Linked DNA regions of Idiomarina loihiensis L2TR. The protein of the gene in region 1 interacts with the protein of each later gene in a pairwise test. Links are inferred from orthologs where the notes say so. Each region holds a gene or a part of one and is shown in the gene's direction. Other genes may lie near its edges.

The links.
Region 2: the proteins of secB (region 1) and IL_RS12485 interact in binary tests that used the Escherichia coli proteins (3 or more experiments, as listed by UniProt). The link is inferred for Idiomarina loihiensis L2TR from one-to-one orthologs.

What each region holds. Positions count from the first base shown.
Region 1 is NC_006512.1:249,653-255,693, forward strand. What follows is about bases 2,372-5,209. They hold secB (protein-export chaperone SecB), read left to right. Parts: upstream 2,372-3,457; coding sequence 3,458-3,961; downstream 3,962-5,209. Other genes in these bases: gpmI (2,3-bisphosphoglycerate-independent phosphoglycerate mutase), read right to left, coding at 2,372-2,818; IL_RS01180 (rhodanese-like domain-containing protein), read left to right, coding at 2,984-3,415; gpsA (NAD(P)H-dependent glycerol-3-phosphate dehydrogenase), read left to right, coding at 3,974-4,975; slmA (nucleoid occlusion factor SlmA), read right to left, coding at 4,994-5,209. Also shown: IL_RS01165 (divergent polysaccharide deacetylase family protein), read right to left, coding at 1-134; IL_RS01170 (murein hydrolase activator EnvC family protein), read right to left, coding at 134-1,279; more of gpmI, read right to left, coding at 1,283-2,371; more of slmA, read right to left, coding at 5,210-5,584; dut (dUTP diphosphatase), read right to left, coding at 5,633-6,041. UniProt on the Escherichia coli protein: One of the proteins required for the normal export of some preproteins out of the cell cytoplasm. It is a molecular chaperone that binds to a subset of precursor proteins, maintaining them in a translocation-competent state.
Region 2 is NC_006512.1:2,593,345-2,609,457, reverse strand. The notes cover bases 353-3,266. They hold IL_RS12485 (response regulator transcription factor), read left to right. Parts: upstream 353-1,426; coding sequence 1,427-2,107; downstream 2,108-3,266. Other genes in these bases: IL_RS12480 (sensor histidine kinase), read left to right, coding at 2,203-3,266; ntrC (nitrogen regulation protein NR(I)), read left to right, coding at 353-1,351. Outside these bases: more of ntrC, read left to right, coding at 1-352; more of IL_RS12480, read left to right, coding at 3,267-3,465; IL_RS12475 (alpha/beta hydrolase), read left to right, coding at 3,462-4,466; IL_RS12470 (cation efflux pump FieF), read right to left, coding at 4,456-5,385; tRNA (uridine(34)/cytosine(34)/5-carboxymethylaminomethyluridine(34)-2'-O)-methyltransferase TrmL, read left to right, coding at 5,440-5,904; IL_RS12460 (hypothetical protein), read right to left, coding at 5,888-7,228; IL_RS12455 (cyanophycinase), read left to right, coding at 7,527-9,203; IL_RS12450 (IS110 family transposase), read left to right, coding at 9,506-10,537; pyrE (orotate phosphoribosyltransferase), read right to left, coding at 10,861-11,505; rph (ribonuclease PH), read right to left, coding at 11,541-12,254; DNA endonuclease SmrA, read left to right, coding at 12,391-12,978; IL_RS12430 (RNA polymerase sigma factor), read right to left, coding at 12,999-14,072; IL_RS12425 (alpha/beta fold hydrolase), read right to left, coding at 14,062-14,958; IL_RS12420 (YicC/YloC family endoribonuclease), read left to right, coding at 15,170-16,033; IL_RS12415 (3'-5' exonuclease), read right to left, coding at 16,076-16,113. UniProt on the Escherichia coli protein: Response regulator member of the two-component regulatory system CpxA/CpxR which responds to envelope stress response by activating expression of downstream genes including cpxP, degP, dsbA and ppiA.

The sequences.
Region 1 (6,041 bases):
TTACCAGGTAGCAGAGCTGCTTTTAAATCGTTTTTATTATTGCCTATATCATCGATAACAATGGCTATCTTAGAGGCATAAGCTGGCGTCATCAGGCACACCAGTAAACCCAAAGAAAGTACAAGCTTCAACATCAGCGTATCCAGTTACTTGGGTTTTGTGGACGCCCCTGATGGCGAATTTCAAAGTAAAGTGCCGCACTATTACGTGAACCAGACTGACCCATCAGTGCAATTTCTTCGTCCTTACGGACTTTATCGCCAACCGCTTTTGTTAATGTCTGGTTGTGGCCATATAAGCTCATATAACTCTCACCGTGGTCAATAACGATGACTAAACCAAAGCCTCGCAGCCAGTCTGCATATACCACGCGGCCGTTAGCAATAGAGCGGACCGGTTGGCCGTTTTGTCCTTCAATGAGCACACCTTTCCATTCAAGCGGACCTTCGCGGCGTTGTCCAAACAAGCGTTTCACATCTCCGTCACTTGGCCAGCGAAGTTGATTCTTGACTGCCTGCAGGCCAACTAGACGAACGTCTTTTTGCTGAGCAAGCGCGGTTTCAATGGCACTTAATACCTGCTCTAATTGCTCCCGGCTTTGCTCCAGTTGATTCACCCGGGACCGGTCTTTACGTTGCAGTTGTTGCAGCTCTGCTAACTTCTCTTCCTGCCGGTGTTGCTGCTGCTCCAGTTGTGCGCGTTGTTCTTGTTGTTCGGCCTGTAAGCTCGCTAACTGGTTTTGTTGCTGCTTAAGTTGTTCTGTCAGCGTGGCAATTTCTTCCTGAGTGCGCCGAATAACTTCAATCTCTTCAACTCTGGCGGCATTCATGTATTGGTAATAGCTCAACATTCTTTCAAACTGGCCAGGGTCTTGCTGGTTTAACAGCATTTTCAGAAAGTCGTGTTTACCGTTCATATAAGCGGAAACCAGCTGATCTTCCAGTTGTGTCATCTGCTGCTTTTGTTTTTGCTTAAGCTCTTCGCGGCGTTGTTCTGAGTCAGCTATTTCTGCAGTAATTTCTTTAAGTTCGGTTTCGGTCTGGCGCAAAGAGCCGGCTATTTCTGAGGTTTTTATTTCCAGATCACGCAGTTGTCGTTCAGTTGAGTTTAGTGCACTGCTTCGCTCTTCTATAGCCTGCAAACGCTTAGCCAGTTCCTCTTTAACCGCTGCAATTTCGGCTTGAGTCGAGGCTTTATCATCCTCGCTATAGTCCTGCGCTAAACCGGGGCTGATAACAACCAGCCCCAGCGCCACTGCCCAAAACAGCCTTATTGGCATAAGTTAATCCTGTTCTAACGTCATTAGCGACGTACCGGTCATTTCGTCCGGCTGCTCCATGCCAATTAAATGCAGTATGGTCGGTGCAACGTCTGACAGGCGTCCATTTCGGGCTTTAGCCGGTCGGCCCACATAAATAAAAGGCACAAGTTCGTTCGTATGAGCGGTATGTGCCTGCCCGGTAGTGGCGTCACTCATTTGCTCTGCGTTGCCATGGTCTGCCGTTATCAGACATTCACCACCAACAGCTTCTAATGCCGAAACCACTCGTCCGACACTATGATCAACGGCTTCACAAGCTTTAACGGCGGCATCAAAATTACCAGTATGTCCAACCATGTCACCGTTCGGGTAGTTGCAAATCACAACATCAAAGGCCTGAGACTCAATGGCTGCAACCAACTCGTCGGTAAGTTGTTCTGAGCTCATTTCTGGCTGTAAGTCGTAGGTTTTAACTTTAGGTGAAGGAATAAGAACACGCTTTTCGCCTTCAAATTCCTGCTCGCGTCCGCCACTGAAAAAGAAAGTAACGTGTGCGTATTTTTCGGTCTCGGAAATGCGCAGCTGAGTTTTATCATGCTTAGCAAGCCATTCACCCAGAACATTATTCAAAGGCTCGGGTGGGAAGGCGCTGGGCGCTTCTAAGGTATCGGCATATTGGGTCAGCATAACGAATTCGCTAATGTCAGCGCGCGAGCCACGATCAAAACCGTCGAAGTCTTTGTCGACGAAGGCTTGAGTCATTTCACGGGCACGGTCAGCACGGAAGTTCATAAAAAATACGGAATCGCCATTAGCAATTGGAGCAGGCTGACCAATAACTACCGGAGTGACAAACTCATCGGTTTCCCCGCGTTCATAGGCGTTTTCTACTGCGTCTGTTGCGTTGGCAGATGTTACCCCTGAAAGACCGTGATAAACCGCTTTGTAAGACTGTTCAATGCGCTCCCAGCGCTTGTCTCTGTCCATGGCGAAGAAGCGGCCACTTAAGGTGGCGAAACGACCTTTGCCTAAACGTGCAAATAAAGCTTCAAAACGTTCAATGGAAGGCAGTGCCGATTTCGGTGGTGTATCACGACCATCTAAGAAAGCATGCAGGTAAACGTCTTCTGCGCCTTGCTCAACCGCCATTTCTATCATTGCGACCAGATGGTCTTCGTGGCTGTGAACACCGCCGGCAGAGAGCAACCCCATAATATGGACTGCACCCTTAGCAGCTTTGGCTTTTTTCAGGGCGTCGCAAAGTATCGTGTTACTGAAAAAACTGCGGTCAGAAATGGCTTTGCTAATGCGGGTAAAGTCCTGATAAACAATGCGGCCAGCGCCTAAATTAACGTGACCGACTTCGGAATTACCCATTTGGCCGTCAGGTAAACCAACTGCGCCACCGGAGCCATCGACCAAACAATGCGGGTATTTTTCCCATAAACGATCCATAACCGGAGTATTCGCTTTGGCTATCGCATTATCAGGTGCATCTTCACGGTAACCCCAGCCATCCAGAATCAACAATACCAAAGGTTTTATCGTAGGAGTCATAATGGGCCTCATTGCTCGGTGTTTTCACAGATGAAATTAGCCAACATTCTACTCGATTTCCAGAGCTTACGCATCCACCCAAGATTTTTCTGGAAACTGCGATTTGTACAGGTATACTCTTGACCCGCAACTCTTTTCTGTTACCGACGAATACTGGTAGGTCTTATGCAAGAAATTATGGAATTTGTCAAAAGCAACCCGATGATGAGTGGTATCTGGGTTGTGCTGCTAGTCGCACTGATTGTGACCACGATTCGCTCGGCTATGTCACCGACAAAAAATTTAGAACCGCAAGAGGCCACGGTATGGGTAAACCGCGGTGATGGCGTTTTTGTTGATATTCGTAGTCCGGATGAATTTAAGAAAGGACACATTCACGGATCGGTGTCATTACCGATGGAAAAAATTAAACAAAAAGAACTTTCCTCTATTGAAAAGTTCAAAGAAGCCCCCATTGTGATAGTCTGTGCAACAGGAATGACGGCAAAATCGGCAGTTAGCCAGCTAACGGCTGAAGGCTTTACTCAAGTTGCTGTGCTGCAAGGTGGTATGAACACATGGCGCAGCGCCAAATTGCCGGTTTCGCAGAAAAAATAATAAAATTCGTCTAATACTTAAAAAAGAATAGGAAGTAAAATCATGGCTGAAGAACAGCAAGCAAACGGCGCAGCAGCTGAAAACCAACAGCAGCAAGTACAATTCGCTATTCAGCGTATCTACGCTAAAGACATCTCTTTCGAAACTCCAAGCTCTCCGGCTATTTTCCGTAAAGAATGGAAGCCTGACCTTAAATTAGACCTGAACGTTAAACACGAAAAAATTGAAGACGGTGTTTACGAAGTGGTACTGACTCTGACGGCAACTAACAAAGTTGAAGACGACGTTGCTTTCCTTTGTGAAGTACATCAGGCGGGTATTTTCACTATTGGTGAAGAAGTTCAGGACGGCCAACTGGCACACATGCTGGGTTCTTTCTGCCCGAACATTTTGTTCCCTTACGCTCGTGAGTGCGTTTCAAACCTTGTTAACCGTGCGACTTTCCCACAGTTGAACCTGGCTCCTGTTAACTTTGATGCGATTTTCCAGCGTCACATGCAGCAGCAAGCTGAACAGGCTCAGGGTCAGCAAACTGCAGACGCGTAAGCAGATACAATAATGCAGACACCTCAGGTGACAGTATTAGGGGCGGGCTCTTACGGGACCGCCCTTGCTATTTGTTTTGCCCGTAAAGGTATTCCTACCACCTTGTGGGGGCGGGATGCCGATAAAGTTGCCGTTATGCAAACGGCTCATGAAAACGAAGAGTACCTGCCTGCGTGCCCGTTTCCGGAATCATTAAAGGTTACTGCCGACTTAGGCGAAGCCCTTAAAGACGTGAAAAACGTGGTGGTCGTAGTTCCCAGTCATTCGTTTTCGTCCATGCTGAAGCAGGCAAAACCTTTGTTAGCGGAACATGCCCGCGTTGCCTGGGCAACTAAAGGATTAGAGCCGGACAGTGGGCGTCTTTTGTACGAAGTCGCAGAAGAAACTCTGGGCGACGAGCATCCGCTAGCGGTGTTATCCGGCCCCACTTTTGCTATTGAAATGGCTAAAGGCTTACCTACTGCCATTTCGATGTCGTCAACTGATCAGGCCTTTGTCGAAGAGCTTTCCGGGCTTCTGCATTGTGACCGCTCTTTCCGGGTTTACACCAACAACGACTTTATTGGCGTGCAACTGGGTGGCGTGGTTAAAAATGTTATAGCCATTGGTGCTGGTATGGCCGACGGTATTGGCTTTGGTGCTAATGCCCGCACGGCGCTTATTACCCGCGGTTTGGCTGAACTTACCCGGTTAGGTCTGAAGTTAGGCGCAAAAAGCGAAACCTTTACTGGTATGGCAGGTTTGGGCGATTTAATTCTCACCTGTACCGACAATCAGTCGCGTAATCGCCGTTTTGGCATGGCTTTAGGTCAGGGCAAAGGAGTTGAAGAAGCGCTGAAGAGTATCGGGCAATCGGTTGAAGGCTACCGTAATACCCGTGAAGTGGTTGCTTTAGCAGCGCGCAACGAAGTGGAAATGCCCATCTGTGAGCAGATATATGCGGTCCTTTATGAAGGTAAAGAACCGCAACAGGCCGCTATTGATTTATTAAGCCGTGAGCGTAAAACGGAGTGATCTGTTTTACGCCTTTATTTACGCACTGATCAGCTGTTGTTCCATTACCTGCCACTGAGCCGAAAAATGCTCGGTCGGTAAACGCTTAAAGTTAGAGCGTACAAACTGACTGATTTTGCCATCGGCATAGCTTAGCAATAAGTTCGCTAATACCGCTTCGTCCACAATAAAGCGCTGCTGTTCGCGCATCGCTTTCTCGCGCAGTATTTGCTTAATTGAACTCTCTATACGGTTGAACAAATCTTCCATACGACCACGCAAACGGTCATGTTCACCCATTAATGCATCACCTGTCATAACACGGGTAATACCGGGGTTGCGCTCGGCAAACGTCAGCAATAGCTGCAATATTGCGTGACAGCGGGAGAGGGTGTTTTTCTCCTCGTCCATAATCATGTTAATACGGGTTAGCAGGGTGTCTTCAACAAACTCGATAAGCCCTTCAAACATCCGCGCTTTCGACGGAAAGTGACGATATAAAGCCGCCTCTGAAACGCCTAAATTAGCCGCCAGTTTTGCTGTAGTAATGCGCTGACCCGGACTGGTTTCCAGCATTGCCGCTAAAGCCTGTAAAATTTCTTCACGACGGTTACGTTTTTGTTCTGCCATGACAGTAACTTTCCTTATTTGAGAGGCCAGAATGATTAGTTGCTGTAACTACGAACGACCAGAATGACCAAAACCACCTTCACCACGATCCGTCTCGTGGAACTCTTCAACAATCGACATTTGCGCCTGCACAACCGGCAAAATCACCAGTTGCGCAATACGGTCGCCGGGCTCAATGGTGTAAGCCTGGTTACTGCGGTTCCAGCAGGACACTTTAAGCTCGCCCTGGTAGTCCGAATCGATAAGACCGACCAGGTTACCCAGCACCAGCCCGTGCTTATGACCCAGCCCTGAACGCGGCAAAATAGTGGCCGCATAATTTGGGTCGCCAATGTACATGGCAATACCGGTGCCTATTAACTGGGTTTGACCCGGTTCAATAGTCAGCGGCTGGTCCAGGCAGGCGCGCAGATCCATTCCGGCAGAGCCCTGTGTGGCGTATTCAGGAAGCGGGATA
Region 2 (16,113 bases), 2.4 Mb from region 1 along the record:
ACTGGAAAAAGCCTTTGCTGATAGCCGTTATCACGTGCGCAGTTTTGCCAATGGCGAAGACTTTTTCATGGCTCTAAAGAGCGATAAACCAACCGTTGTGCTCACCGATATCCGTATGCCGGGAGAAAACGGCCTGGCTGTACTGGAGCGGCTGCATCAGACCGAGGCGCATTTGCCTGTTGTGGTTATGACCGCGCATTCCGATCTCGAGACAACGGTAAAAGCGTTTCAGGGCGGCGCATTTGAGTATCTGGCAAAGCCCTTTGACATTGATGAAGCTATTACCGCCGTTGACCGTGCTCTGCAGCATGCCAGACAAAGTGAAAATGCGCCCGCGCAAATAGACGCAAATTCAGTTCCCGAGCTTATTGGTGAAGCCACGCCTATGCAGGATGTGTTTCGTGCTATCGGTCGCTTGTCGGGCTCAAGCGTTAGTGTGCTGCTTACCGGAGAAACCGGTACTGGCAAAGAAGTTGTCGCGCGAGCTCTGCATAAACACAGCCCACGGGCGGATAAACCTTTTATTGCGCTTAACATGGCAGCAATACCCGCCGATTTAATTGAGTCGGAGCTGTTCGGGCACGAACGCGGGGCCTTTACCGGAGCCGACCGTAAACGCGTCGGGCGTTTTCAGCAAGCTGACGGTGGTACTTTGTTTCTGGATGAAATTGGCGATATGCCTTTACCAGTTCAGACACGGCTGTTGAGAGTTCTGGCCGAAGGACAGTTTTACCCGGTGGGAGCGTTGCAACCGGTAAAAGTGGATGTGCGCGTTATTGCCGCCACCCACCGGGAACTAGAACACTTGGTTAACCAGGGCACATTCAGGGATGACCTTTATCATCGTCTTAACGTTATCCGTTTGCGGCTGCCGCCTCTGCGTGAGCGGGCGGAAGATATCGATACTCTGGCAAGACACTTTCTTAAAAAGTCGGCCGAAGAGTTGAATGTCACACCAAAAACATTGTTAAATGAAACGCTTAGCACATTAAAGAGTTACAATTGGCCAGGTAACGTCCGACAACTGGAAAATACCTGTCGCTGGCTAACCGTTATGGCGCCCGGGCAGCAAATAAGTCCCCGGGACTTGCCTGAAGACATTCTGGTGACTTCAGAGCCAGGTTCGACAGAGCCAGGCGGTGAGCTTACCTGGTTACACTTTTTGCAAACTGAGCTGGAACAGCAGCCGTTAAACTCGCAGGATGTTCTGCAAAGTTATCAGCAGCAGCTGGAGCAGGTTGCGTTACAGACTGCTTTAAAACGTTTTTCCGGACATAAACAAAAAGCAGCCGCATGGCTGGGCTGGGGAAGGAATACCTTAACCCGAAAGTTGAAAACTCTGCTAAAGTAAAAGTTATGTAAAGAGGGTCGTATCCATCCCCGGCATTTTGGATCATGGATTTATTTCTGGAGAGAACAACAAGTTATGAGACATTCCGTACTACTCATTGACGATGATACTGAAATGTCTGTCATGCTGACAGAATTGTTTAAACGTGAATCTGTGGATTTAAGTGTCGCCGAAGATGGTGTCACTGGTCTTGATAAAGCACTTAACGGTGACTACGAACTTATTTTGCTGGACGTTATGCTACCCGGCATTGATGGTATGCAGCTTTTGCAGCGGTTACGCCAGCAACATCGTGATACCGCGGTGCTGATGCTGACGGCTCGTGGTGACGATGATGACAGAGTCATGGGGCTGGAGCTTGGCGCAGATGATTATCTGCCAAAGCCTTTTAATCCACGTGAGCTGATTGCCCGTGTAAGAGCTTTGCTGCGTCGCACGCCAAACACAACCATGCAGAATGAAAGCCTGAACGTTTGTGGCATAGTGCTGGATCCGGCTACTACGGAAGTAAAATGCGATGATGCTGAACTGATTCTGACACCAACTGAGTTTGATATTTTGCGTTGTCTGATGCAGCAAGCCGGTCAAATGGTCAGTAAAGATCAGCTTTCTGTTGCGGCACTGGGACGAAAAATGGAGCCTTTTGACCGCAGTCTTGACGTGCATATCAGTAACATCCGGAAGAAATTCCCGGCAAAACCTGATCGTATTCAAACTATACGAGGTCGCGGCTACCGACTGATTGCAAGCTTATGAAGAACCGGCGTACGCGGTGGTACCGATCGCTTGCTCTGAGATTACTTTTCATTTTTTGGGCGCTGCTTTCGGTCACAGCGGCCAGTGGTTATTTGTTGGCGGTTTGGAACAAACCTAAAGCTGAACTTAAACCACTGGAGCCGGAGATTTATCAGACGTTACAGCCTTTATTGAGCGATGCGTTAACCTTTCACTCTCTACAACCCGGCCGGCTTATTGCTGGCGACTACCGCGTTGCCGCACAGTTGTCGGTGCAGGGCAGCGAAAAGCTATTAATGGACGAGATGCTGCGCGTAAGTCACGGTTCCACGCTATTGCGTATGCTGGGTCAAGAGTCTCCGCAGCAGATTCCTCTGGACGAGCGTTTGTTAATGGGTCCGTTCGAGCTCGACGGCAATAAAATTCTGGTGACTAAGCCCTTAGGCATTGAAGAGCAGGTTGACCGTGAGCGGTTGGAAGCAGAATCGACCCGCGCGCGCATACTGACCTTAATGGTTGGTAGCGGTTTACTCGCAGTATTACTGGGTATTTGGCTTATTCGACCTATACGACGAATGATTCTGGCAATGCGCGAAGTGGCTGATGGTAGTGCAACGCCTGAACTTAAACGTTTACCTAAACGTGGTGATGAAATTGGTGAACTGGCACGGGCTTTATCGCAAGGGGCGGTCGACTTAGCAACTTCGCGTGACGCGCAACGGCGATTACTCAGCGATGTATCGCACGAATTACGTTCACCTATGGCGCGTATGCAGGTGGCTCTGGATTTAGCCGATTGCAATGAGGACGACCCTAATTGGCAACAATTGCGCCGCGATACGGAACGTCTCAGTGTGATTATTGAGCGAATTCTTTCGCTGTCGAGACTGGAGAATGGGCTGGTTGATCTGAACCATGAAAGCCTGGATAGCGGTGAACTGGTGCAGCAGCTTATTAATGATATGTGTTATCAGCATCCAGAAGTACGCGAGCGCTTGCTGCGGCATGGTAGCAACTGGCCGGTTATTGATACTGACCCTGAATTGCTGCGGCTGGTTCTGGAAAATATTGTCCGTAATGCACTGCACTACACCGAAGATAACGTAGAGCTTTCCTGTGACGATTACGGCAAAGGCTGTCATATTCGCATTCGGGATCACGGCCCGGGGGTTGATGAGAGCACCATAAGTAAACTGTTTGTGCCTTTTTATCGCGGCGATCCGGCGCGACACCATAAAGCCGGCGTTGGTCTTGGTTTAGCCTTGAGTCATCGCGCGGCGGCTGTTCTGGGTGGTGAATTAAAAGCTCATAATCACTCTGAAGGGGGACTTGAAGTCGTGTTAGACTTACCCAAAAGTCAGCCCGAACAGAAAGAATGAAGCAACCGCCTACTACACAACAACGCCCTGCAGACGACACGCCCGAATGGCTGGAGTTTTTTAAGGCTCAAGTCGAAGTCTTTTGGGAACAACAAGTTACCTCTGAGTATTTTGCTGCGTTTGATGGTCTCAAATTACATTTTGCCTATTACCGACATAGTGACTCCGCACCCTTAGTGGTTATTGCTCCGGGGCGAATAGAGTCGGCACTGAAGTATCAGGAACTGTTTTGGGAGCTGGCACAGCAGGGCTTTTCTGTTGCGGCACTGGATCACCGTGGGCAGGGATTGTCGGGGCGCCTGACGGCGAACCCTCATCAGGGACATGTCGAAAACTTTAATGACTTTGTACGTGACTTTTCGGACTTTACCAACCTGTTAGTGGCACGATTTGGCGATGTACCCAAAACACTGTTTTCTCACTCGATGGGCGGAACAATAGCGACCATTTACTGTGCCACTTACCAGCATCCTTATAAAAAACTCATACTCTCTGCTCCTATGTTTTCTATAGAAACAGGAATAGTGCCTTATTGGTTCGCGCGTTGGATAGTTTTTGCGGGAGCCTGGTTAAACCGCTGGCTGGCAAAACCGTGGTATTTTCTCGGTATGGGAAATTATAAGCCGGTGCCTTTTGAAGAGAACGTTCTGACACATAGCCGACAGCGATATAAGGCGTTTCGGGATGCTTATGATAATGTTTCGGATGTTCAGCTAGGCGGGCCCACATTTAATTGGCTGTATGAGGCCATCAGTGCCGCTATCAACGCGCAGAAACTGGCAAATGACATTACCATTTCGGTCATTCTGTTTCAGGCAGGGAATGATAAAGTGGTTTCCGCGTCAGGACAAAAGAAAGTAGCTGCTGCGGTTACCCGGGACCACTTTAGGTTTGAGACCATTAAAGGTGCATCGCACGAGCTTATGATGGAAACTGACAAGTTTCGTCAACCTGTGCTGGACGCTCTTATTGAAGAAACCCGGAAACTTGCTAACGCTTAAGTGAACCTTCTACCACGGCGACAATTTCAGGATCCATGTGGACAATAATATCGGCGCCCGGGAAAGCTTTCATCAGCTGTGCTTCAACATCATCGGCAATGGCGTGAGCCCGTAATAAAGACAATTCGTTGGCCAGCTCAATGTGTAACTGAATAAAGCGCACCGGGCCTGCCTCCCGTGTGCGTAGACCGTGAAAGCCTTTAACGCCGTTTACCGCCATTGTGATATTAGCAATCTGCTCTTGCAGCTCTTCTGACAACTCACGATCCATCAGTGCCTGAAATGCATCCCAGCCAATACGAACTGCGCCAATAATGAGGTAAACGGCAATGCCCATGGCAAAAATACTGTCAGCCCAGAGCCAGCCATAGCTACTTAAAATTAACGCCACAATAACGGCTAAGTTCAGCAGTATGTCCGACTGATAGTGAAGATTATCGGCCTGCACGGCCTGAGAGTTGGTATGACGAATAGCCATACGCTGTATAACAATTAAAACAAAGGTAATGACAATAGCAATGGCAGAAACCGCGATACCGTAACCCACTTTAGGCACACTGCCGCCCTGCATAAACTGTTGAACGCTGTGAAAAATAAGCAGCATGCTGGAACCGGAAATAAAGGCGCTTTGCGCTAACGCCGCCAGGGATTCGGCTTTACCGTGACCGAATCGATGCTCTTCATCTGCTGGTTGCAAAGCGTAGCGAATCGCAAAAAAGCTGAATATGGAAGCGCCGCTGTCTAAAATTGAATCGGTGAGAGATGCCAGCATACTGGCGGATTCTGTCTGGAACCAGGCAAAAAGCTTAATGGTAATTAGGATTATGGCAACGATAACCGACGCTGTACTAGCCAGTCGTACCCAAAAAGCATAATTCTGTTGGTAGTTTTTCTGATTTGCCACAGTACCGGTACACATTTATAAAAGATATTCTGCTATTCTACCGCTTTTACCCAAGTGATGAAAACGACCATGTTGCACCTTGTACTGTTTGAGCCTGAAATTCCCCCTAATACCGGCAACGTTATTCGTTTGGCGGCGAACACGGGCATGTCCTTGCATTTAATTGAGCCCTTAGGGTTTGAGCTGGATGAAAAAAAAGTACGTCGGGCGGGTCTTGATTATCACGATTTAGCTTCTGTAAATATCCATAAAGACTGGCAGAGCTTTCTGAATAGTACCTCGTTTAACCGCATTTTTGCGTGCACAACCAAAGGTAAGACAAATTACTCTGCAGTGGCTTATGAGGCCGGCGATGTTTTGTTGTTTGGCCCTGAAACTCGCGGGCTGCCAATGGAGGTCCTGGAAACTTTTCCACAAGAGAACTGGTTGCGGTTGCCAATGGCGGACACCAGCCGAAGCCTGAATTTATCCAATTCAGTGGCTATTTTTGCTTATGAAGCCTGGCGCCAGAACGATTTTACAGGCGCTCGTTAATTTGCTGTTTAGCCCTTTTTTCAATTGTCTGTTCGAACAGCGTGTTATCAAATAGTTGACGAAGTGCACGGCCTCTGTTGTTGTCGAGAAAGGCCATGAATAAAGGTTGTGGTCCCGACAGCTTCTGTTTCTTGTAGGGCTTTTCGGTCCAGTCAGGCAGGTTGTCCTTGTAGTCTATTACCGCACTGACCCTTTCCATATCCAGCAGTGCAAAGCAGTCCAGTGAATTCGAGGCCCGGTAAAAGGGTCGGTCGGTATCCACTAAGGTTTGCATGAAGCGAGGGCCGGATACACAAATAGGACCATCATTCGGTTGTTCAAGGGTGAAAAGAAAAATGCTGTCGTCGTAGCCAATATGATATTTAGACAGAATGATATTTTTTATTTTCTGATCAGGACGAACACCGATTAACGCATCTGCACGGCCTTCCTGTAGTAATTGAATACTTCGCTGCCAACTGCTGACAACCGTATTGAGCCGGGAGGTAAAAGTCGGAAATACGGATTTAGCCAAATTCCATAATTTGCCCGTGCCGTCGGCATTCAGTAAGCCCTGGTGTATGGCTCCTACAACCGTCAGTTGCTCAGGACGCTTTATGGGCTGTATTGGTGTTTCCAGGGTGACACCATACTGCTCGCGCAGTGCCTTCATCCGGCCGTTGTCGCGCATAGTTTGCAGGTGATAAGTCAGTTGAGGTATCAGTCTCGCATGCTCTTCATTCAGATAATGAAAACCAACCTCTGTCGATAACTTATGAGTAATTAAATGAGGGTTATCTTTCAGATCTGAATTTTCAAATTGAAAATCCCCCATAAATGCCATTTGAATGCGCCCCGAATCGAGTAATTTTACCACTTGCTCAATATCAATAGGGGTGACAATAGACGGTTCGTAAGGCAGGTTTTCGACCAATTTGGTAATTGAGTCCATACCGTTAACATAGGCCAGACTTTTCATTTCTGACAATGGGCAGTAACCACAGTTACGACGATCGGCTACCGCGATAATATCGAAAGTGAATAGTGGAAAAGGCACCCGGCGCAGGTGCCGGCGCTTGTCTTCAAGTAGCGCTGTTCTTCCCAGCTCCCCGGCGATGGTACCTTCAGCAGCCAACTGCTCACCTCGTAAGCGGGGAAGTTCGATGTACTCGAGTTCAATACCGAGTTTTTCGTATGCCTCTTCAAGCACCGCTGTTACATATTGCGTAAAGGGACCTTCCTCGGGAGCACGGAAAGTCAGTTTCTGCTCTGAGAAGGCAAAACTGGTCATCGGGAGCAGGCCCGCGAGCAGTAACAGAACGCAAAAACGTAACGGTGACTTCATAACAACACGTGTGATCTTATTTCATAAAAGAGAGATTAGTATAGCAGTGTTCGGATGCTCGTCACGAGCCCTGAAAATTATTTATTTTCATAGGTTTACGCTTATTAACAGTGAGTTTACTATGCCGTATCACATAAGTTAATTCTGCGAGAATTTTAGGTCTGTCTATAATAAATGCGTTAATCTATTGTCCTATATTTGACAGTTGGGTTGTTAACGCTCTAGCGTTGCAGCCTGTTGATTTTGTTAGTTGAAATATTCTAGCGGTGAAAGCCGTCGGTAACTAGGGGTTTTATTTATGGTTAAGTCGTTGTTTTCCTTGCTCTCTTTGGCGGCATTGTCATCAGCTTTTGCGGCGCCGTCAAATGCTGCCGATGACGATACATACCGACATTTATTGTTGGCTGGTGGCGGTCTGACGGCCTGTTCCAGTTTCGCGTCGGATAACTGTGATGACGTTGACTGGATTGATAAGGAAACGATGCGCACCGACAGGTATTTAAACCTGTCGAAAAAATTTCGTTCGAGAGCAACGGCAGAGTCGGTTTGGCCTAGTTACCGTGAAGAAACTCGCAAAAAAGTTGCTGATGCGCTGGAATTAATTCACGAGCGTTTAAAAGAAGACATTGTTCCTGAGCGCGTTTTTCTGCGTGAGTTTACCCGGCGGGCGACACAACAGCTTTATAACTCGTTGTCAGATGCTGAGTGGAACCGGATTATTGACTTAATTGAGCTACCGGTTCCGGATTCCGCACGTGAAGTGGTTAATCTGGATGAAAACCTCAAAGGTGAGTCAAAAGCAATTTTTCAGCGCTTTGTTGAAATGGCGCAGTCAGTTGCCGGAGATGAACGGAAGCCAAAGGTGTATTTCCTGACCTCTGCATCACGTAATCCGTACGATAAGATAGATTTTTACAATAGTGTATTTGAACAGCTGGGAGCAGAAGTGCATTGGCTGCCACTGGATTCTGCTGTAGTAAAAGCTCAGCGGGAAGGTCGTTGCGATGAACTGGCAAAAATTCAGCAAAAGCAATTAGGTGCTTATGAACGTGACCGGGTGCATAAAGACCGGTATCAGGAGCAAGTCGCTTTTTGCAAAGATTCTGATGCGGCCGCAGAGATGCTGGCCGATGCCGATGGACTGTTTTTTAATGATGGTGATCAGAACCTGACTCGTTCAACCTTTATTAAGGCGAATAATGAACCCGGCGATGTGCTGAAGACGATTATTGCAGCTGTGCAACAAAAGGAAGTGGTTATTGGCGGAACGGGTGCCGGCACTGCGGTTATGACTTCTAAGCCTATGATTTCTAATGGCACAACCGCTCAGGCCATAAAAGAGGGAGCGATTGCTTCCGATCCTCCTCCATTTGGTTGCAATTTAGACACCACCTGTCCGCCGAATGTTGGACCTGATAGCCTGACTTACCATCCGCTGGGCGGCTTAAGTTTGTTTCACTATGCCACATTGGATACTGAGTTTTCTGAGCGCGGGCGGCAGGGGCGCTTAATGCGTCTGGCGGCTGCGAGTTCCACACCATTATCTATTGGTATTGACGAAAACACCGCAATGGAAGTGAATTTAGAAAGCGGCGCTTTCAACATTATTGGTGAGCGTGGTGCGTTTATGGTGGAAGATGCACAAGGAACCGATAATGCCGTAGCTGCTACGTTTCATTATCTGGTCGCCGGAGCATCGGGGGTTATCTCTCCGTATGGATTACAAACCGCCGAGTTTGCGAAAGGCGATGATGTTGTTCAGGAAGAGCCAACAACAAACTTTCTCAGTGATCGTGGCTTAATCGATTCTATGCGCATTTTGTGTGGCGAGCGTAAGCAGGTTAGCTTGCTAAATAAAGACTTCCGCCTAATTGCACAGCGCGGGGAATCCAGTCGCGTGCAGTCTTCAGGTGGCGAATGCCAGATTGTAAACGGCAGCATTGGTATTGCCTGGCAGCCACAGGAAAAGCTGTAGCGGCTGGGAAACTGGGAAAGCGAGTGCTGAGGTTACGAGGAGTCTTTTGGAGGACGCCCGTGAATACATCCTTGTAGGACTTGAGCAGCGCCATCCACGGCGCTGCACACCTCCACAAGACCCCTCGCAACCGTCAGGCGCACTCTTATTCCCCGATATTCCACCTGGCGTGAATGAAAACGGCAATCACTTATTGCCGTTTTCCTGGTAGCCTGATGAGATGGTCCCCTCCCTCCTAAGCGGCATCGCAATGTGCCAATATAGAGTTTCGAAGATTCTATAGAACGGAGTGGAGAGGACCAATGGCTATTGTAAACAGAATTGCCCTGGATTTGGCAAAGGATTTTATTCAGGTTTTGGCGCTGGATGAAAATGAGCAGGAAGTTTTTAATAAAAAACTGCGCAGCAATAAAGTGTTAGCGAAGCTGGCGACGCTGAGCCGTACGGATGACTGTGAAGTAGCGGTTGAGTCCTGCGGCATGAGTCATTACTGGCGCCGCGAATGTGAAAAGCTGGGTTATAAAACGGTGGCGTTGCCACCGCGTTTCGTCAAAGCGTACCTGCAGGGTGAGAAGAACGATGCGAATGACGCCCGGGCGATAGCCGAGGCGGCATCACGACCCAACCGTCAGACGGTCAGGCTGAAAAGCATTGAGCAGCAGGACTTAGCATTGATGGTCAATCAGCGGGAAGGCTTCGTGCAGACGAGAACGCAGTTCTCGAATAGGTTGCGGGGGCAACTGGCCGAATACGGCATTCTTTTACCGAAGCGAGTCGGTACGATATTACAGAGAGTACCGGAGGTACTGGAAGACGACAGCAATGCGCTGACGCTTCAGTCACGGGACCTCATCAACCGGCTCTATCAGATGCTGCGAGCGGTGGATGAAGAAGTTAAAGCGCTGGATAAGCACTTAGCGACACAGGCCGAAAGGAATGAAGACAGTCAGCGGCTGATGACCCTGCCGGGTATCGGACCGATAACAGCGACCTCGCTGCTGGCACTGATAGGTGATGTGAGTGAATTTAAACGCGGCCGCAACCTGTCGGAATACCTGGGACTGGTACCACGGCAAAACAGCAGTGGCGGTAAAGACCGTTTAGGCGGTATTACCAAAAAAGGGAACACCAAACTCAGGACACTGCTGGTGCATGGCGCCCGCTCGGCACTGCGGGTGGCACAACAGCGCCACGACAGGCTGAGCCTCTGGGCACAGGATGTCGCTAAACGCAGAGGCAACAACGTTGCAGCGGTGGCACTGGCTAACAAGCACGCCCGGATAATCTGGGCGATGTTAAAGAATAAAGAAGATTACCGGATGACTGCTGCTTAACAGCATTCAGTAAAAGAGCACAGCGAAGGTTCATTCCTTCCGGGAGTTGCAAACGTCAACAGGATGGTAAAATAGGGTAAACCGACGACAACTGAGACTGTTGAACGTCCGTACATAAAGTACGTTAGCCTGATAAGCCAGTTGTCGTGCGGAGTTCATCCAGGCCAGGTGCGCAAAGCGCGCACCATAAACAGGCCGTATATATGCGAGCGCCCCGACATTTACCACGAGTTGCCGTTGCAAAACGGGAGGGGACCATATATGACATTCATGTCAGGTGAGATATTGGACCTGACGTAAACGTCAGGCTACGCACATTCGTATCAGGCGACGCCGAACTCGGCGCGATACGCTTCAACTTTGGGAAGATATTCGTTAAAAGTGTCGTCATCTTTCAAAAAGTTGATGACATCATTCAAGCTTACAATGCTAACCACCTGGGCATTAAAATCACGCTCAACTTCCTGAATCGCCGATAGTTCGCCTTTGCCTTTTTCCTGACGATCCAGAGCAATCAGAACACCGGACAATTCGGCGCCGTTCGTTTCGACAATCTCCATGGCTTCACGAATAGCTGTGCCTGCGGTGATCACGTCATCCACCAGCATCACTTTGCCTTCCAGCGCTGAGCCCACCAGGTTACCGCCTTCGCCGTGGTCTTTCTTTTCTTTACGGTTAAAGCAATATGGGGTGTCTTGCTGATGGTGGTCGTATAAGGCGACCGCTGTGGCAGTGGCAATAGGAATGCCTTTGTAAGCCGGGCCAAAAAGCACATCAAAATCGATACCGGAGTCGACCAGCGCGGCGGCATAAAAGCGGCCTAAGCGTGCTAAGTCAGAACCTTTATTAAACAGCCCGGCATTAAAAAAGTACGGGCTGGTGCGGCCGGACTTTAAGGTAAACTCACCAAACTTTAATACGCCACGCTCTATGGCAAACTCAATAAACTCTTTTTGATACGCTTTCATTGCCGAAGGGTTCCTCACCTACTGTTACACCAAATTTATGCTAAAGCTTGTTTCTGAATATCAATCAACTCGCGAATACTGTGACGCGCCATTTCAACCAGGCTGTTCATTTCGTCAAAACTGAAGGCTTCGCCCTCGGCTGTGCCCTGAATTTCGATAAACTTACCGGCTTCTGTCATCACTATGTTCATGTCAGTATCGGCTTTTGAGTCTTCAATGTATTCAAGATCGCTGACCGGCTCGCCATCTAAAATACCGACTGAAATTGCCGCGACCATTTCTTTTAACGGGTTCACTTTGACCATACCTTGCGCCCGCATCCAGTTCAGCGCGTCAACTAAGGCGACACAAGCACCGGTAATAGACGCGGTACGTGTGCCGCCGTCGGCCTGAATCACGTCACAGTCGATAGTAATGGTGTGCTCACCTAAGGCGCTCATGTCGATGCAGGTACGCAGTGAACGGCCAATTAAGCGCTGAATTTCTAAGGTACGACCGCCTTGTTTACCGCGGGAGGCTTCGCGGGCAGAACGGGTATGAGTTGCGCGTGGTAACATGCTGTATTCAGCGGTAACCCAGCCCTGGCCTTTACCTTTTAAAAAGCGAGGAACACCTCTTTCTACCGAGGCATTACAAAGCACCTTGGTTTCGCCAAACTCAATTAAAACCGAGCCTTCTGCGTGTTTGGTAAAGTTACGGGTAATGGTTACCGGTCGAATTTGTTGTGCCGTACGGCCACTTGGACGCATGTCATCTCCTTACTGAGTGAATGTCGCGATGTATAAATTGAGCGCAATTGTAGCAGAATTGGACGATTAATGGATCGCGATTCGCGCAGCAACGTATTACACTAGACCGAGCAAAAGAATATGAGCGGGAGGCAGTATGTCGCGTTCAGATGATGAAGAATTTGAGTTGTTTCGTCAGGAAATGACTGACGTAACGCCCTTGGCGGGTGAAGAAGTTGCTGATATTAAGCAGGCTTTTGAACCGACGCTGGCGCAAAAAGAGCGCCGCCGTGCCGCTGAGGCAGAAGAAGCTGAAAACGAAAACTTTTTATCGACTGAGTATGTAGACTTGGTTGAGCCGGAGGACGTTATTGAGTTTCATCGCGATGGTGTTCAGGCTGGAGTGTATAAACGCCTTAAACAGGGGCGTTACAGCATGGAAGCCAGTTTGAACTTGCACCACCATACGTTGGTAGAGGCGCGCACGGCACTGTTTAACTTTGTGAAAGATTGTCACGGCGCGGGTGTACGTACGGCTTTAATCATCCACGGCATGGGCAAGCACACTAAGCCGCATCCGGCACTGATAAAAAGTTACGTGAATAAGTGGCTGCGCGAGCTGGAACCTGTACTGGCGTTTCATAGCGCACAGCGACCGCATGGTGGCCGCGGCGCAGCCTACATAATGATGAAAAAGAACGCCGAACAGAAACAAAAGAACCGTGAAAAGCACGCTAAGCGGTAACTAATTAAGGTAACGGCCGACTAGAGTCGGCCACTCATGATTAAACCCGCAATGAATGATATTCCCCCGCCACCAAAACCCAGAATGGCGCCTAAATAGCAGCTCCAGCGTTTTGATTTTGGGTTATTAACGTGACGCTGCACCTGAACTTGATAGTACATGATGCCAGTCACTAAAAGACTGTAAGTCGCAAGCGGAAGAATCCAGCCGGGGTCCAGCTCATAACTGGCAAAAAACAAACCGCCTATAACGACCAAGAATACGGCTGCCCGATTTCGCAAACGAACCAGATGCTGTTTCGCCTGGTGTGTTGGGGCGTACTTCTGTGCTTGACGAGAGCCGATAAACAAGCCGGCTAAAGCGGCAAAAATACCAATGGCTGCAATACCCAAAAAGGTGATCCACTTGATTCCGCTACCGAGTGCGCCGGAAGCGGATAAGCCAGCCGCTGCTGCCGGTGGACTGCCAAATGTTAGTGCCGAGCTGAGTATCGTGGTGACGCTGAGTGACGGAGCACTGAGTAAGGCGGCTTTCCCGACTCGACTCAGTAAGTTCGCCGCAAGCATTTTGCGGGCGCGGGACAAACGTTTACGCACCGTTGCGGCGTCAACACCCAACAGTTCAGCAACGTGCTCACTGGACTGTTGCTCTCGGTAGTACAGCAGCACAATATCGCGGCTGTCATCGGGCAGGCGAGTGAGTGCTTGTGCAATAATTTGGTTCCGCTGTTGCTGTGTAAAGTCCTCATCTGGCTGTTCAGTTGCTATTAGCTGTTCCAGCTCTTTGTCGAGAGGTTTTTGGTGTTGCCGGTGATTGTGTTTTTCCTTCTCAAGCCACTGATAAGCACAATGGCGGGTGGTTTGCCGCAGCCAGGGTAAAAAGCTTTGTGCCTGTTTCAACTGGTTCATTTTCTGCCAGGCCAGTATATAGGCTTCTTGGGCCACATCTTCACTAGCTTTAACGTCCTGAACAATGGCCAGCGCGACACTGGCAACCAGGTTTTGTGTGCACTGAACAATTTCAGCAAAAGCTGATTTATCACCGGCTTGCGCGTGTTTGACGTGTTGAGTTAACGCAGCGATGTTACTGTGCATGACAACGCTCCTCGATAAAGTCGGTGGTTTGCTGAATAAAGGATTGCGGCTGGTCCCACATAATAAAATGCCGCGCCTGATCAAACTCTACCAAGGTTATCAGGTTGCTACCACTGACTTGTTTTTGGTAATGCGTCATAGCGGCAGCGCGTTGCTCTTTCGGAAATGCACCCGTTGCTGCCATCTGTAACACCGGAATCTCCAGTTGTGTTAATTGAGGCCTTAAATCTGTTGTCATCAACTCATAGATAGCACGCCCTGCCGTTTTCGGATCGGACGATTTAGCCATATCTACAATAAGTTCTTGCCCTTGAGTTAAAGCGGTGTGACGGGAGACTCCCTGCGCTGTTTGAGCCGCCATGGTTGCTGCAGACATTTGCTGATAAACCGACAGTAATTGCTGTGCCTGAGGTTTGGCCTGGTCTGCAGTTAAGGCCGGGTTCCTCGTCACCAATGCAGAGAAAAACGGGACGCCATCAACGGCAACCACACAGCTTATGGCAGGCTTATCGGCTACGGCTAACTGGTAACCGAGGAAGCCGCCCAGACTATGACCTACAATCACCGCATTCCCAGAGGTATGGTCAGTTAGATAGTTGGTTATGGCAGCCATGACGGGCTGGGTAAATTGCTGCCGTAGTGGCCGGTAATGTGGTTGGTCACCAAACCCGGCAATACTGAGCTGATGAACCCGATAATTTTTACTAAGTTTATGTGCAGTATCCTGCCAAACTCGACTGTCGCTGGTAAGGCCGGGTATTAGCAGCATATCCTGTCCGCTACCCGACACCTGACTTGAAAGAATGTCTGAGTGTTCATTGGCGAACGTGGGGTTCATACTGGCATTGACTATGAATGACAAAATAACGGCTATTGTGGATTTCATCTTTTATTTCCTTTGTTGTGGCCGGCTACGGCGGTTTACTGTGTGGCTTAATGTTGCGTACTCAGTAATAAAGTCAGGTTGGCCGTTATAAGTGTGACATCTTTATTTATCGAGGCTTTGACTTCACCTTGGTCGGGATCACAGGTAATATCAGCGCACATTGTTATCACAACGTCATCCGCAACGGCTGCTTAGCAGCAAAGGAACCGACATGATTCAAAGTATGACCGGTTATGCTCGTTACGAGCAAAAAGCCGACTGGGGCACCGCAGTTTGGGAAATTCGTTCCGTTAACCAACGGTATCTGGAAACCTACTTCCGCCTGCCGGAAACCTTTCGCTCTCTGGAAAATTCACTACGTGAGCAGTTTCGTAAAAAGCTGCAGCGCGGCAAAGTCGAGTGCAAGCTTAGCCTGCAGGTAGACGAAGCGCAGCAAAGCGCTTTGTCGATTAACGAAGACCTGGCAAAAAGCGTGATTGCCAGCGCCAAGTGGGTGAGTCAGCATTCCGCTGCAGGGCAGTTAAACCCTATTGATGTTTTAAAGTGGCCTGGCGTTGTTGCTGCTCAGGACCAGGACATGGACGAGCTGCAAAAAGACGTTTTGGCCGCACTGGAAAAGACCACTAACGACTTTATCGAGAACCGCAAAAGCGAAGGCGCAGCCATTGATAAAATGCTGCAGGAACGCCTCGACGGTGTGACCACGCAGGTGGCTTTTGTGCGTGAGCGCATGCCGGAAGTGATGGCCTGGCAACGTGAGCGCTTACTAACCCGTTTTGAAGAAGCTAAAGTTGAGTTAGAGCCGCAGCGCGTAGAGCAGGAAATGGTGATGCTGGCGCAGAAAACCGACGTAGCCGAAGAGCTCGACCGCTTAGACGCCCACGTGGAAGAAGCCCGCAAAATACTGAAAAAAGGCGGCCCTTGCGGACGACGCCTGGACTTTATGATGCAAGAGTTCAACCGCGAAGCAAATACACTCGCCTCTAAGTCTATCAACTCTGACATTACCGCGGCTGCGGTGGAATTAAAGGTTTTGATTGAGCAGATGCGTGAGCAGATCCAGAACATCGAATAATGCATTTTGACGTAGCCTGCGGTTATTATCGCAGGTGCGATCTCATAAGTCAGTAAACCGCAACAACGGGGCAATATTCA